DNA from 3 places in the Gracilibacillus saliphilus genome. Region 3 is predicted to be linked to each of the others. Evidence: riboswitches for the same ligand, from Rfam matches in the RefSeq annotation. Region 3 holds a riboswitch; each other region holds the start of a gene.
The links. A riboswitch is a leader RNA that binds a small molecule or an ion and turns the genes downstream of it on or off. The one in region 3 is predicted to bind thiamine pyrophosphate.
Positions count from the first base shown of each region.

Region 1 (4,277 bases), on a different contig from region 3:
CGGAGTGGTGGTCAAGCTGTCCAAATATTTCATCATTACTACCTTAGTAATAATGGTCCGGCGGGATTTGCCGGTTTTTCTTATGAGCACAACATTTTTCATTTTTTGTAGATTGTGGCAAGATATTATAGACAATGAACAAAGGAGGAATTTGAGATGGTAAATAGTTTGCAAGCAACTACTACACTACATAATGGTGTAAAGATGCCATGGTTTGGTCTAGGTGTTTTCTTAGTGGAAGAAGGAGAAGAAGTTTATAATTCTGTTAAGTGGGCACTAGAACACGGCTATAAAAGTATTGATACGGCAGCCGTTTATGGTAATGAAGAAGGTGTAGGAAAAGCAATCAAAGATTCTGGTATTCCTCGTGAAGAATTATTTATTACTTCTAAGCTTTGGAATGGAGATCAAGGTTACGAAGAAACTCTTCAAGCTTTCGAAACAAGTTTAAATAAATTGGGACTGGAATATTTAGATTTATATTTAATTCATTGGCCAGTTCCAGAACTAAATAAATATAAAGAGTCCTGGAAGGCGATGGAGAAATTATATAACGATGGAAAAATCCGCGCGATCGGTGTAAGTAACTTTAAGGAGCACCATTTAGAAGATTTGATCAGTGAAGCTCAAGTAGCACCAATGGTAAACCAAGTTGAATATCATCCACATTTACAACAACGTAGTTTACATGAATTCTGTAAACAACATAATATTCAGCTAGAGGCGTGGTCTCCACTGAAACAAGGGAAAATATTAGATGATCCAACATTAACAGATATTGCGAAACGTCATGGTAAATCAACAGCTCAAGTTATTTTGCGGTGGGATCTACAACAAGAGGTTGTGACTATTCCGAAATCAGTAAAACAACATCGTATTCAAGATAATGCAGATGTATTTGATTTTGAATTAACAGAAGAGGAAATGAAATTAATTCAAGATATGAATAAAGAAGAGCGTGTCGGTCCAGACCCGGACGAATTTAATAAGCGATAATTTTTAAAATAAGAACCCGTTTCTAAATGAAGTGGGTTCTTGTTTAATGAGGACGAGAGAACTTACTCTTCTATTTTTTAAAATGCAATGGTTGATCAACGTTTTTTGATTATAAAGAAGCAGTGTTTCGCAATAAAGAAGCAATGTTTCGCAATAAACAAGTCCCATTTCGCAATAAACAACTGCATAATAAAAAAGCTATCTCTTTAAAAGAGGTACGGGACTATCACAGGCTAACTTCTTACGCGGAAAACCTCTTATTCTAATTGTTAGATTCACTCTTGTTTTAAGCGGACGCTTTGCGCTTTTCTTATCGGACACTTGCAATTTTAGTCGAACATGATGTATCGTAAATAACAGATAGATAAACATCTAGGAGGATGCAAGATGGCATTTGTAATAACAGAACCATGTGAAACAGAAAAATCTGGCGAATGTACAACAGTGTGTCCGGTAGACTGTATTGTTGAAGGACCAGATCAATTTTATATAGATCCAGATATTTGTATCGATTGTGGAGCATGTAAAGCAGTATGTCCGGTAGATGCAATTGAAGAGGAGTATGATCTTACTCCAGATCAAGAATTATATTTAGAAAAAGCAGAAGCCTTTTTTGCAAAAGATTAAAGAAAGCGACCATTTTGGAAGTGGTCGCTTTCTTTTTTCTAATGGATCGACCTTATAAGTAACGAATCTTAAAGCTCGGTTAACCATTTTCACTTTTGCTTACTTACTCGAAACGGGTTGTTGCATCAAAGTAGTATGTTTTATTTTAGATAAAATCAAGAGACCGATAATAGCTCCTGTTACACTGCTAACAAGGAATCCTGGTAAAAATGCTAGAGCGCCAACTGAACTTCCCATCAATAATTTGGCAAATGGAACAGATAGTAAAGCACCTATCACACCAGTACCGATTATTTCTCCTAATCCTGCCATGACTCTTTTTCTCGTCCATCGATATAAATAACCAGCAAGTAATGCTCCAATCATACCACCTGGAAATGCAAGCAAAGTTCCTATTCCTAATAAATTACGTAAAAGCCCGATAGTAACAGCTATGATAACAGCGGGAACAGGACCAAGAGTTACAGCTGCCATCACATTAACGGCATGTTGTACAGGATATGCTTTGGCAATTCCGGTTGGAAACCATAAAAATTGGGAACCTAATGTACCGATCGCAATAAAAACAGCCATAGTGGTTAATAATAACGTACGATTCATGCAAATCCTCCTATAAAAATAGAAAGTGCATCACTAAGTAAAAAAACCAGATTCCTAATCAGAACCTGGCTATACCATGCAAATAGTTTAGCTACTTCCCTCCGCTGGTATAAACCAGATCAGGTTCTTAGAGTTAAAAAGCTGTAAATGCTTTTTTCTCAGCTTGTACAAAACAAGCACCCCTAGTAGTGATAACACTTATGTAATTACCAAGATTGTAGCAAAAAAAAGCTAATTGTCAAGATGTCATTACTTTGAAATCGAGATAGTAAAAGGTTTATAATGATTTTAACAATAATGAAGGAGGCATCTTATGGAACTTAAAGGAATTCACCATGTGTCAGCTATTACAGCTAGTGCTAAAGACAATTATCATTTTTATACAGATGTTTTAGGATTGCGCTTAGTTAAAAAAACAGTAAATCAGGATGATCCAAGTATGTATCATTTATTTTACGCAGATGAAATCGGACGACCTGGAACAGATTTAACCTTTTTTGAAATAACGAATGCGGGTCATACGTATCCAGGTAATAATAGTATATCTTATACTTCTTTAAGGGTTACTAGTGATGAGGCGTTACATTACTGGGAAGATCGCTTGGACGATAATGATGTTGTCCACGACGGAATTGGAGAAAAATTCGGGCGTAAAATATTACCTTTTCAAGATCATGAAGGACAGCGTCTTGTTCTCGTATCTGACGAAAATAACAAAGGGGTAGCAGCAGGTAAACCATGGGATAAAAGTTCAGTACCAAAGGAATATGGTATTACGGGATTGGGACCTGTTCGATTTACTGTCCCAGATTTAGCACCAACTAAAAGAATTTTATCAGGGGTACTTGGATTCCGTGATGCAGGGTCCTACACTAGTTCTGATGACCAAGCAAACATACAAGTGTTTGAAACAGGCGAAGGTGGTACAGGTGCAGAAGTGCATATCGAAGTTCGCCCGGAATTACAAAAGGAGCGTCCTGGAAGGGGGAGTGTACATCATGTCGCATTTCGTGTAGCCGATTATCAAGAACTTGAACACTGGCATAAGAGAATTACTAAGGAACGATTGCCAAACTCAGGGCTTGTCGATCGATATTATTTTCAATCGTTATATTTTCGTGAACCTAATGGTATATTGATTGAACTAGCGACAGATGGGCCAGGATTTGATACAGATGAAAAAGTTGAACACCTAGGGGAAAGCATTGCCCTGCCACCATTTCTGGAAGATAAGCGCGACGAAATCGAAGCCAATCTTCTTCCTTTAGAAACAAAAATAGATAAGTGAGTCTAAGCTCATTCATCGGTATTAGTCGATGGTGAGCTTATAGCTCATGTGCTATACTAGTTATCGGCTAGTTTAAAGGGGGACCGTAACATGACATTTTCACCAAAAGCAATTTGTTTAGATATGGATGGCACATTGCTGAATAATTACAATCAATTAACGGAAAACACACTCGACATTATTCAAAAGATAAGAAAAACAGGAATACGAGTGTTTATCGTGACAGGTCGTTCTTATAATGAAGTGTTTGACTCTGCACCATCTGACTTAGAATTGGACGGCTTTGTTACAGCAAATGGTATGATTACATATGTTGCTGGAGAAAAACTGTTAGAACATAGCTTATCCACAGAACTTGTGGATAAAGTTATAGAATCTGCAAGAACTCACCGTATTTATTATGAGGTACATCCCAATGACGGGGAGCGACTTTCCTTAAAAGCGGATCGAGGATATATGGAGTCCATGATCAGCGGAGACAAGCCTGATGAAGTAGGAATCAATGAATGGCTGGAAAGAGAAGCCGCAATCGAGCAGGATATTCATTGGCATGACCATTTACCAGAACAGAAGTATGCGAAAATGTACTGCTTTACAAAAGACCATGAAAAAATGAAAGTATGGATTGAAGAGCTGAAGAAGATGAAAAGTGAAACGAATTTTACCACTTCATCCTCTTCTCATCATAACGTAGAAGTAATGGTAGAAGGGGTAAACAAAGCAACCGGAATTGAAGCATTGTTGGAACATTATCAGCTCAGCCCGG
Region 1 is NZ_WJEB01000002.1:147,912-152,188, forward strand. It holds gene GHT08_RS04930 (aldo/keto reductase) at 157-996, shown strand; gene GHT08_RS04935 (indolepyruvate ferredoxin oxidoreductase subunit alpha) at 1,384-1,623, shown strand; gene thiW (energy coupling factor transporter S component ThiW) at 1,723-2,223, opposite strand; TPP riboswitch at 2,303-2,417, opposite strand; gene GHT08_RS04945 (ring-cleaving dioxygenase) at 2,537-3,511, shown strand; gene GHT08_RS04950 (Cof-type HAD-IIB family hydrolase) at 3,602-4,277, shown strand, end outside.
Region 1: it holds a riboswitch for thiamine pyrophosphate, as region 3 does, so the genes downstream of both, thiW (energy coupling factor transporter S component ThiW) here and GHT08_RS13280 (ABC transporter substrate-binding protein) in region 3, are expected to answer to the same signal.

Region 2 (4,277 bases), on a different contig from region 3:
TCCGTTGTCAATGTACCAATATTTAAAACGAGGCTACTTGCCATTTGCGCCATTTCTTCTACTTCTTCTTTAGCATTAGCCATCACTGGGGCTGCACCGACAGCATATAATCCATTTGCTGTAAAGTTCATGACGACTTGATTGGTGATATTATGAATCAATGGTTGCTGCTTTCTCACTTCTTCAATTAAATGGCTCACTTAGATACCTCCCTTTGTCCAGGTAAACTTTTTAGCCTGTAGCCCCAATGGTTAGTCGGACCATGCCCACTACCTAATTCGAGAGGGTATTGAATAGCATCAGTAATAAAGTCCTTACCAATAACTACCGCGTCTTTTATCTGCTTACCTTTTGCCAATTCGGCAGTTATCGCAGCCGAAAATGTACAACCTGTACCATGTGTATGCTTCGTTTCAAAACGGTCAGCTTTTAGATAGTAGAAATCTTCACCGTCATATAGAACGTCTACTGCTGCTCCTTCTAAATGACCACCTTTGACAACCGCAGCCTTCGCACCAAGATCATTAACAATTACTTTCGCTGCTTTTTCTGCATCTTGATTATCGTGAATATCGAAACCTACTAGAATTTCTGCTTCTGGTACATTTGGCGTCACCACTGTAGCATGCGGAATCAACGTATTGCGAATGACCTGTCTTGATTTCTCATCCATTAATGAATCACCACTTTTGGCCACCATAACTGGATCAATCACGTAAGGAATATCCGTATTTGCTAATTTTTTAGCTATTAATTCCATCATATCAACAGTAGCGATCATTCCTGTCTTCATTGCTTGTGGTGGAATATCCGTTAAAACGGCATCTAATTGTTTTTCAATAAAATCAATGCTTAAATGCTGTACATCCTGAACACCTAGCGTGTTTTGCGCTACGAGGGAAGTAATCACACTCATTCCGTAAACTTCCTGTTCTTGGAATACTTTTAAATCCGCTTGAATTCCTGCACCACCTGAAGGATCTGTTCCAGCTATTGTGAGTGCTGACGCTACTTTATGCATGTTGCTTCCCCTTTCCAGCAAATGAAAACGGCCATTCTTCCACCTGATAAGCCATTTCCCAGAATAAATACTCTAGCTGACAGCTTTTAATAAAAGCTAATTTAGCTTTCTGTTTCTCTTCTTCTCCAACTTGTTCTGCCCATTTATCTAAACGCTCACACAGTTCCGTTGTCACTGATGCTGTATCTTCCTTAGCGTAAAATGTAATCCACTCATAAAAAGGATGTTCTTCCGTTGGTTGATACTTTTCTTTTAAGTAATGTCCGATCTCTAAATATGTCCAGGGACAAGGTAACAATGCTGCGATTAATTCCCCGATACTTCCTTGTTGTGCGACACTTTTCATATGGGCTACATAATGATTTGCTGTCGGTGGTAAAGGGTATCCTTGCAACTCATCGTAACCAACACCTGCAACCTGACATAAATTATGATGTGGATGAATTTCACTATTCAGGATAAAACCGATCTTTTCATAGAAATATGTCATATCTTCTCTAGTGTTGCTTTTGGCGATGGCGATACCATAGATGTTCATAAAAGCATTGAGATACTCAAAATCTGCTTTCACATAATGAATGATCGCTTCTTTGTGCAAATTTCCTTCTCCAATTCCAACTACAAAAGGGTGTTCAAAAATACCTTGGTAAATATCATCTGCCGCTACACGCAATTCTTGACTAAATGTCATTTCTCCTGCCTCCAGAAAATATATATTTTCATAATAAAAAGCCGCTCGCGGGTAGCGGAGCGGCTTTTGAATAGTCCATATCAAAAATGAGGTGTATGTCGTTCACACACCATCCGACTCCACTTTCCTACGCTGGTCTTAACCAGTTCAGGTTCAAAGGGATCAAGAAATACATTCTTATCTCAGCTGCTCATGCAGCACCCCTAGCGGAATTTCTATTATGAAGTTATTACCAATAAAACACGGATACGGTAAATTGTCAAGTTTAGCCTTACCTATTTAATGATTCCAAATGATTCAATTGGCCATATACGCATTTTAACATCTCCAATAACAGCATCTTCATCTACAAAGCCAAATTCTCGACTATCTTTACTAACTCTCCGATTATCACCTAAAACAAATATTTTCCCTTCAGGAACTTGTTCCTTACCAGTTAATTCTTTTAAAGTAAAATCATTTGTTAGCTTCTGGCCATCAGTCAGTGCTGCTTTCGAGTCATCAAGATACGTCTCTTCATAGAGCTTCCCATTAATATATAAGTTGTCATCTTTCATTTCAATCGTATCACCGGGAAAACCTATTATTCTCTTAACATAATTATCATTTGAATCCGGTGCTTTGAAGGCAATTTCATCAAAGCGATCAATACTACTGATCTTACTCAAAATAATCCGGTCGCCATTTTCTAAATTTGGCATCATCGATTCGCCTTTCACAACGGAAGGAGTAATCAAAAAGTGCCGACACAGAAGCACAATAATAACAGCAACCAACAACGCCTTCAACCATGATAGTAATTCTTTAACGACCTTATTCTCCATTGTAGACCTTCTTTCATCATAGTTAACTTCCACTTGTGATTGATCCACGGTGCGAACCATCCATAAGACCCCCACTAATGGAAGTCTTACTTTATGTATGTTATTCTATTATAATGCGAATTTTACTAATAGTTTCTTACTTATTTTAGCATATTTTGTATGACATTTGTTAATAAAAACATAGAAATAAGGTGAAAAAATGGAAAAAGGTCCACACTTAACAAAAAAGCATTATACGATTCTTTTTATCATTGGCATTATTCTGTTAGCCTTTAATTTAAGACCCGCAATCACTTCAGTCGGTCCTATCATTGGCATCATCCGTGAAGAATTATCGATCAGCAATTGGAGTGCAGGCTTTTTAACCAGCTTGCCGCTCATCGCCTTTGGCTTTATGTCACCCATAGCACCGAGGATTGCCAATCGGACTACTAATGAAAAAGCATTACTATATGGACTTATCACATTATTGATTGGTATTTGGATCCGCTCCACAGCATCCATTACCTTATTATTTGTCGGTACCATATTAATCGGTGTCGGTATTGCGATCATTAATGTTATTTTACCAAGTCTCATTAAAAGTAATTTCCCTGAGAAAATCGGTTTAATGACAGGTGTTTATACAACATCGATGTCCATTTTCGCCGCATTAGCCTCAGGTTTCAGTGTACCACTTACAACAACTGCTGGACTTGGATGGCAATGGTCATTAGCTAGCTGGAGTTTACTCGTGATTATCGGTATAGTTGTCTGGCTTATCGCGATGAACAAAGCGCCCATTAAAGAAGATAAGGAACTATACGAACCGAGCACTGTTCAATTATTGCGTTCACCTGTTGCCTGGCAAGTCACGCTTTTTATGGGATTACAATCTTTCTTATTTTATGTAACGATTTCATGGTTAGCTGAAATATTGATTTCCAATGATTTCTCAGGGTCAGTTGCTGGATGGTATGTAGCATACATGCAATTCATCAGTTTGCCTGCTACTTTCTTTACTCCTGTTATTGCAGGTAAGCTGAAAAACCAACAACCTGTCGTTGCCGTTTTTGGGATGTCAGGCATTATCGGTTATAGCATGCTATATTTTGAACCTGGTATCATAGGGACTACTATTGCGATTACACTAATTGGCATGATGTTAGGAGCTAGCATAAGCTTGGCTTTAGCCTTGCTCGGTCTAAGGACTACTAATGCAAGACAAGCTGCTGAATTATCAGGAATGGCACAATCTTTTGGTTACCTATTAGCATCGATTGGACCGATAGTCATTGGACTTATTTTTGACATTACCAACCATTGGCAGCCTTCTATTATGACGATACTATTTGTTACATTAATCATGACTGTTTTTGGTTTAGGGGCCAGCAGAAACAAGAAAGTATTATAATTCATTTGTGAATTTTTTCATTACGAACGTTTTTGTCCGATATTAAAAGAATTGTAAATTATGAGGAAAGTCACTTTACTGGTCTGTTGATCAGGTATATACTGAATAAATGAATAGAAAAAGGGAGATGGTTGAGTATATGAGAAAATCCCTCATTCTTGTCATGATGATGTTAACCATTTCTCACTTAATCTCATTATCCAATTATCAAGCTGATCTAACATTCAACATCGAATTAAACGATGAACTACATGCTACTTATTATTATGATGCAGATCATCATGATTCAACAGCAGACAAAGGTATTTTAAATGAAGGGCAAGTAATGATTGGAGCATTACTACTATT
Region 2 is NZ_WJEB01000031.1:19,079-23,355, reverse strand. It holds gene thiM (hydroxyethylthiazole kinase) at 1-200, opposite strand, end outside; gene thiD (bifunctional hydroxymethylpyrimidine kinase/phosphomethylpyrimidine kinase) at 197-1,021, opposite strand; gene tenA (thiaminase II) at 1,014-1,712, opposite strand; TPP riboswitch at 1,820-1,927, opposite strand; gene lepB (signal peptidase I) at 1,988-2,536, opposite strand; gene GHT08_RS17075 (CynX/NimT family MFS transporter) at 2,736-3,929, shown strand; gene GHT08_RS17070 (hypothetical protein) at 4,069-4,277, shown strand, end outside.
Region 2: it holds a riboswitch for thiamine pyrophosphate, as region 3 does, so the genes downstream of both, tenA (thiaminase II) here and GHT08_RS13280 (ABC transporter substrate-binding protein) in region 3, are expected to answer to the same signal.

Region 3 (4,277 bases):
GTCCGGAAAACATTTGTGGAACTGCATGAGGCAGCTCCAGTTTTGTGAAAATTTGTTTCTTCGTTGCACCAGCCATTTTCATATAATGAATTAATTCCGGATTTGTATGTCTTAATCCATCGATTGTCGATACCGCAACCGGGAAGAAACATACTAATGTAATAATTAATAGTTTAGGTGTAACACCAAATCCAAACCAAATAACAAGTAAAGGTGCGAGTACAATAATCGGGATATTTTGCGACATAATCAGCAATGGATAGAGTGCTTCACGGATTTTAGGCATTAGATGAAGCATAATCGCAATGAGTAAACCTACACTTACACCAATGGCAAATCCGCTCACAGTTAAAAATACAGTTGATAAGATATGATGCTGATAATTACTCCAGCCATTAATCGCCTCTTGTATAATAACAGTAGGTGCAGGAAGAACCCAGGTCGGAATAGCTAATATCCGACTGGATAATTCCCATATAATTAAAATACCGACGATCAAACTGACTGGTAAAAAAGACTTTCTAAACATAGAGCATGCTCCTATTGGTTTACTGGACACTTTTTAATGTTTACTGGACACTTTTCGTGATTTATTGGACACTTTTGACCTTTTTCTGGACACTTTTTTTAATTTGCTGGACACTTTCCGGAATTTACTGGACACTTTTCCAATTAACGATACTTCTTCGTCAATTCACTCATGGAAGCTTGATGATCTTTTTGTGAATAGATCTTCACTTGCGAAATCACACTTGGGCAGTCTAACTCATGCATACGTTGATTCATTTTTTCGATAACAGTTAATAACTTTGCCAGTTCGCCCTCCATTGTTGTTTCTAATGGATGAACTTGATAGTAGACACCTGCTTGTTCGATAATCTTGATTGCTTCATCAACAAAAGGAATTGAATCTTCCCCATTAGGTGTCTTCGGAATGATTTGTACACTAACTAATGCTTCAGCCATTCATACCCCTCCATTATTCTGGTAAAAATTCGTTTGTATATGCTGCATCAACGTCTAGTTCGCGTTCTAATAGGTCATTTTCAAACATGAATTCTGCGTAATTGCTCCAGACTTCTTCTGATTGTTCGCCCCATCTATCCGCATCATCTTGGTATCTTGGTGATATCCATTCCTGACTGGCATGAACTAATTCTTCGTCTAAATCTGGTTGCGCTTCTATTAAAATGTCAGCTGCTTCTTCTGGATTGTCTATCGCATCCTGATAACCGCGATTAACTGCTGCCACGAATTTTTTGATTGTTTCTGGATTTTCTTCGATCATCTCTTCATTTGTGGTAATAACAGGTGTATAGTAGTCTAGTTTTTCTGAATAGTCTGTAAGATAAATCATATCAATTTCCTTACCTCGAAGTTCTGCTTCGATTCCAGTCCAGCCATAGTAAATCCAAGCAAAATCTACATCACGTTCAACTGCTGTGAAAAAGTCAGTATTGCCCATATTGACGATCTCGACATCTTCAACAGATGCATCTTCCTGTTTCATTAACGCATCAATAACTGCCGATTCAACAGGAGCACCCCAACCACCATACGTTTTTCCGGCAAAATCTACAGGAGATGTGATTTCTTTTTCCACTGGTGCGGCAAATCCGGAAGTATTGTGTTGGATTACTGCTGCAATCGATACGAGCGGAATATCTTGTGTGCGGGCTTCTGTTACTTGTTCTTGATAACTAATACCAAATTCTGCTTGACCTGAAGCTACAGTCTGATCTGCTCCTGCTTCTCCTGGCATAACGATCTCTACATCTAATCCTTCATCTGCGAAATATTCTTTTGATTGCGCAACATACAGTCCGGTATGATTAGTGTTAGGTGTCCAATCTAATACTAAGGTAACTTCTTCTAATTCTTCTGGTGTGCTTTCTTCATTCCCGCAACCTGCGAGTATAAACATACCTATTATGGCAAATAAAAATTTTTTCATGATGAATCCCCCTATTTTTTATCTTTTTAGCGGAACATATAAGAAAGCGCCCTAGACTTATAGCCTAGGGCGCATACAGATATCTCATCTCATATGTTCCCTACGCTGGTGCTAACCAGATCAGGTTCTAAGGGTCAGCATCTTACGGATACAGTCTCAACCGGCAACACCGGTCCCCCTACATTTCATATAATATTGCTAACTTCTACTTTGACATAATTCGTGTTTTTCTTCAAGTTTTGACCATTTAAAAAACGAACCTCTAATAAAAGAGATTCGTTTTTTAATTATTATCCATGAATTTTACTAGCTACTTCAACAACACGTTTTGCCTGATGTTTAACCGCATCTTGAACATTTTCTACCATAGAGCCGTCTTCCTGGCTTTGGGTAACACTTGTACCATATGGATTACCGCCAGCTGCAAATAGTGAATCATCGGAATATCCTGGAGGAACAATGATGGCACCCCAATGCATCATAGATGTATAAAGACTTAAAACAGTAGCTTCCTGTCCACCATGGGGATTAGAAGCTGAAGTCATCGCACTTACTACTTTGTTAACAGTCTTACCTGATGCCCATAGCCCACCTTGCGTGTCGATAAATTGCTTCATTTGAGAAGCAACATTTCCAAAACGAGTTGGCGTACTGAAGATGATAGCATCTGCCCATTCTAAGTCTTCCGTTGTTGCAACAGGAACATCTTTGGTTTCTTCCACGTGTTTTTGCCAGCCAGGATTTTGAGCAATCGCTTCTTTTGGTGCTGTTTCAGCAACTCTTACTACTCTTACTTCCGCTCCTGCTTCTTTTACTGCGTCTGCTGCCCAGTTTGCTAATTGATAGTTTATACCTGTAGAACTATAATAAACTACTGCTACTTTTACCATATTGATAAAACTCCTTTTCTTGTTAGATATTATTGGTTTGCCCCGTTTAATAAAATCTATGCATTTATCTCGGAATCGAGATATTAACAATTTACCATATGATTATCTCAGTTTCAAGATAAATGATTGAGAAAAACATGGTGTTATGCTCCATGTTTAATCAAACGTTAAGCCTGCCTCAACCAACGTATTATAACGGATCACATTTCCTACTTCCTGATAATCAAAATGAATGATTGCTTGTTTGCCATATAAAATAATTTCCCCTTCTGGAGCCATCATGGTCATCGCCATTACAGATTGTGGTGTACCCTCACGTATTTTTGTAATAATCTCCTCTTTTTCGGATTCTTCAGTTGTATCCAATACAACCTCATCACCTACGATCACCTTAACACGGTGATAGATGTCTTCAGGAACTATCATATCTTTAAAGGGGAGATTTGCTATCGCTAATACTCCAGTGTCGTTATCACAACCTGTCAATTCAAACATAATGTTTTGATCATCTGTTAAGTAATACTCTAATTGTTGACAGGATACTTCACTTATTGTTTCTACTTCAACAAAGTTATCTTGCGTCGCATCTTCTTTTACGGTATACTCTCCATTCTGAAAAATATAAGTATCAAACACAGAGCTACCTTCAACTGTAATGTTTACCCCTCGCATGGTGGCTTCCTCATTGTTTTCTGTTTTTTGAATAAATTGTTCCAAAGCGACTAAGTTTATCGTTTCATCAGGTGCAATGACCATATCATGTTCTTCATCAACGATCCGCTTTATGGCAATTGCACTACTTTGTCCTGGATAGGATTCTGCAACTGCACCATGGGTGACTTGAACTTTTTCGCCTCTCATAAGTGAATCAGCCATGCTATCTTCTATATTGTCGAGGCTGAAACTAATTGCATTCCCTGCTTCTTCATGCTGTTCTGGATGGAACTCAGAAATGGATGGATCTAATCGATTCTCGACAACTAATACACTATTGTCCCCTATGTTAGCGACATAACCTTCCATCACATTTTGCACATCATTATTTTCATCATCTTGCGATTTATTCCCGTTATCCAAATTTGTACCACAAGCAGTTACGAATAATATCGTGATAATACCGAGTACATATTTCAACACAATCGCCTCCCTTTTTCTATTAGTCGTTGCCCTTTGAAAAAGGTTACACTAAAAAAAAGAATGGACATTCAAACATCCATTCTTCATCTTCATTTATTCTCCTGTTTCGGCAAACTTTTTAATCCGTTTCCCAATCTCATCACGTACTCGACGGAAAACTTGCCACTTCTCTTCGTCTGTTCCTTCTGCTTTTGCCGGGTCATCAAATCCCCAGTGTTCATTACGGATACCAAACGGGATAACAGGACATTTATCTCGTGCATCACCACATAATGTCACAACCATATTTGAATTTC
Region 3 is NZ_WJEB01000019.1:104,752-109,028, forward strand. It holds gene GHT08_RS13270 (ABC transporter permease) at 1-529, opposite strand, end outside; gene GHT08_RS13275 (thiamine-binding protein) at 673-966, opposite strand; gene GHT08_RS13280 (ABC transporter substrate-binding protein) at 980-1,954, opposite strand; TPP riboswitch at 2,035-2,144, opposite strand; gene wrbA (NAD(P)H:quinone oxidoreductase) at 2,245-2,844, opposite strand; gene GHT08_RS13290 (DUF3221 domain-containing protein) at 3,001-3,978, opposite strand; gene arsC (arsenate reductase (thioredoxin)) at 4,075-4,277, opposite strand, start outside.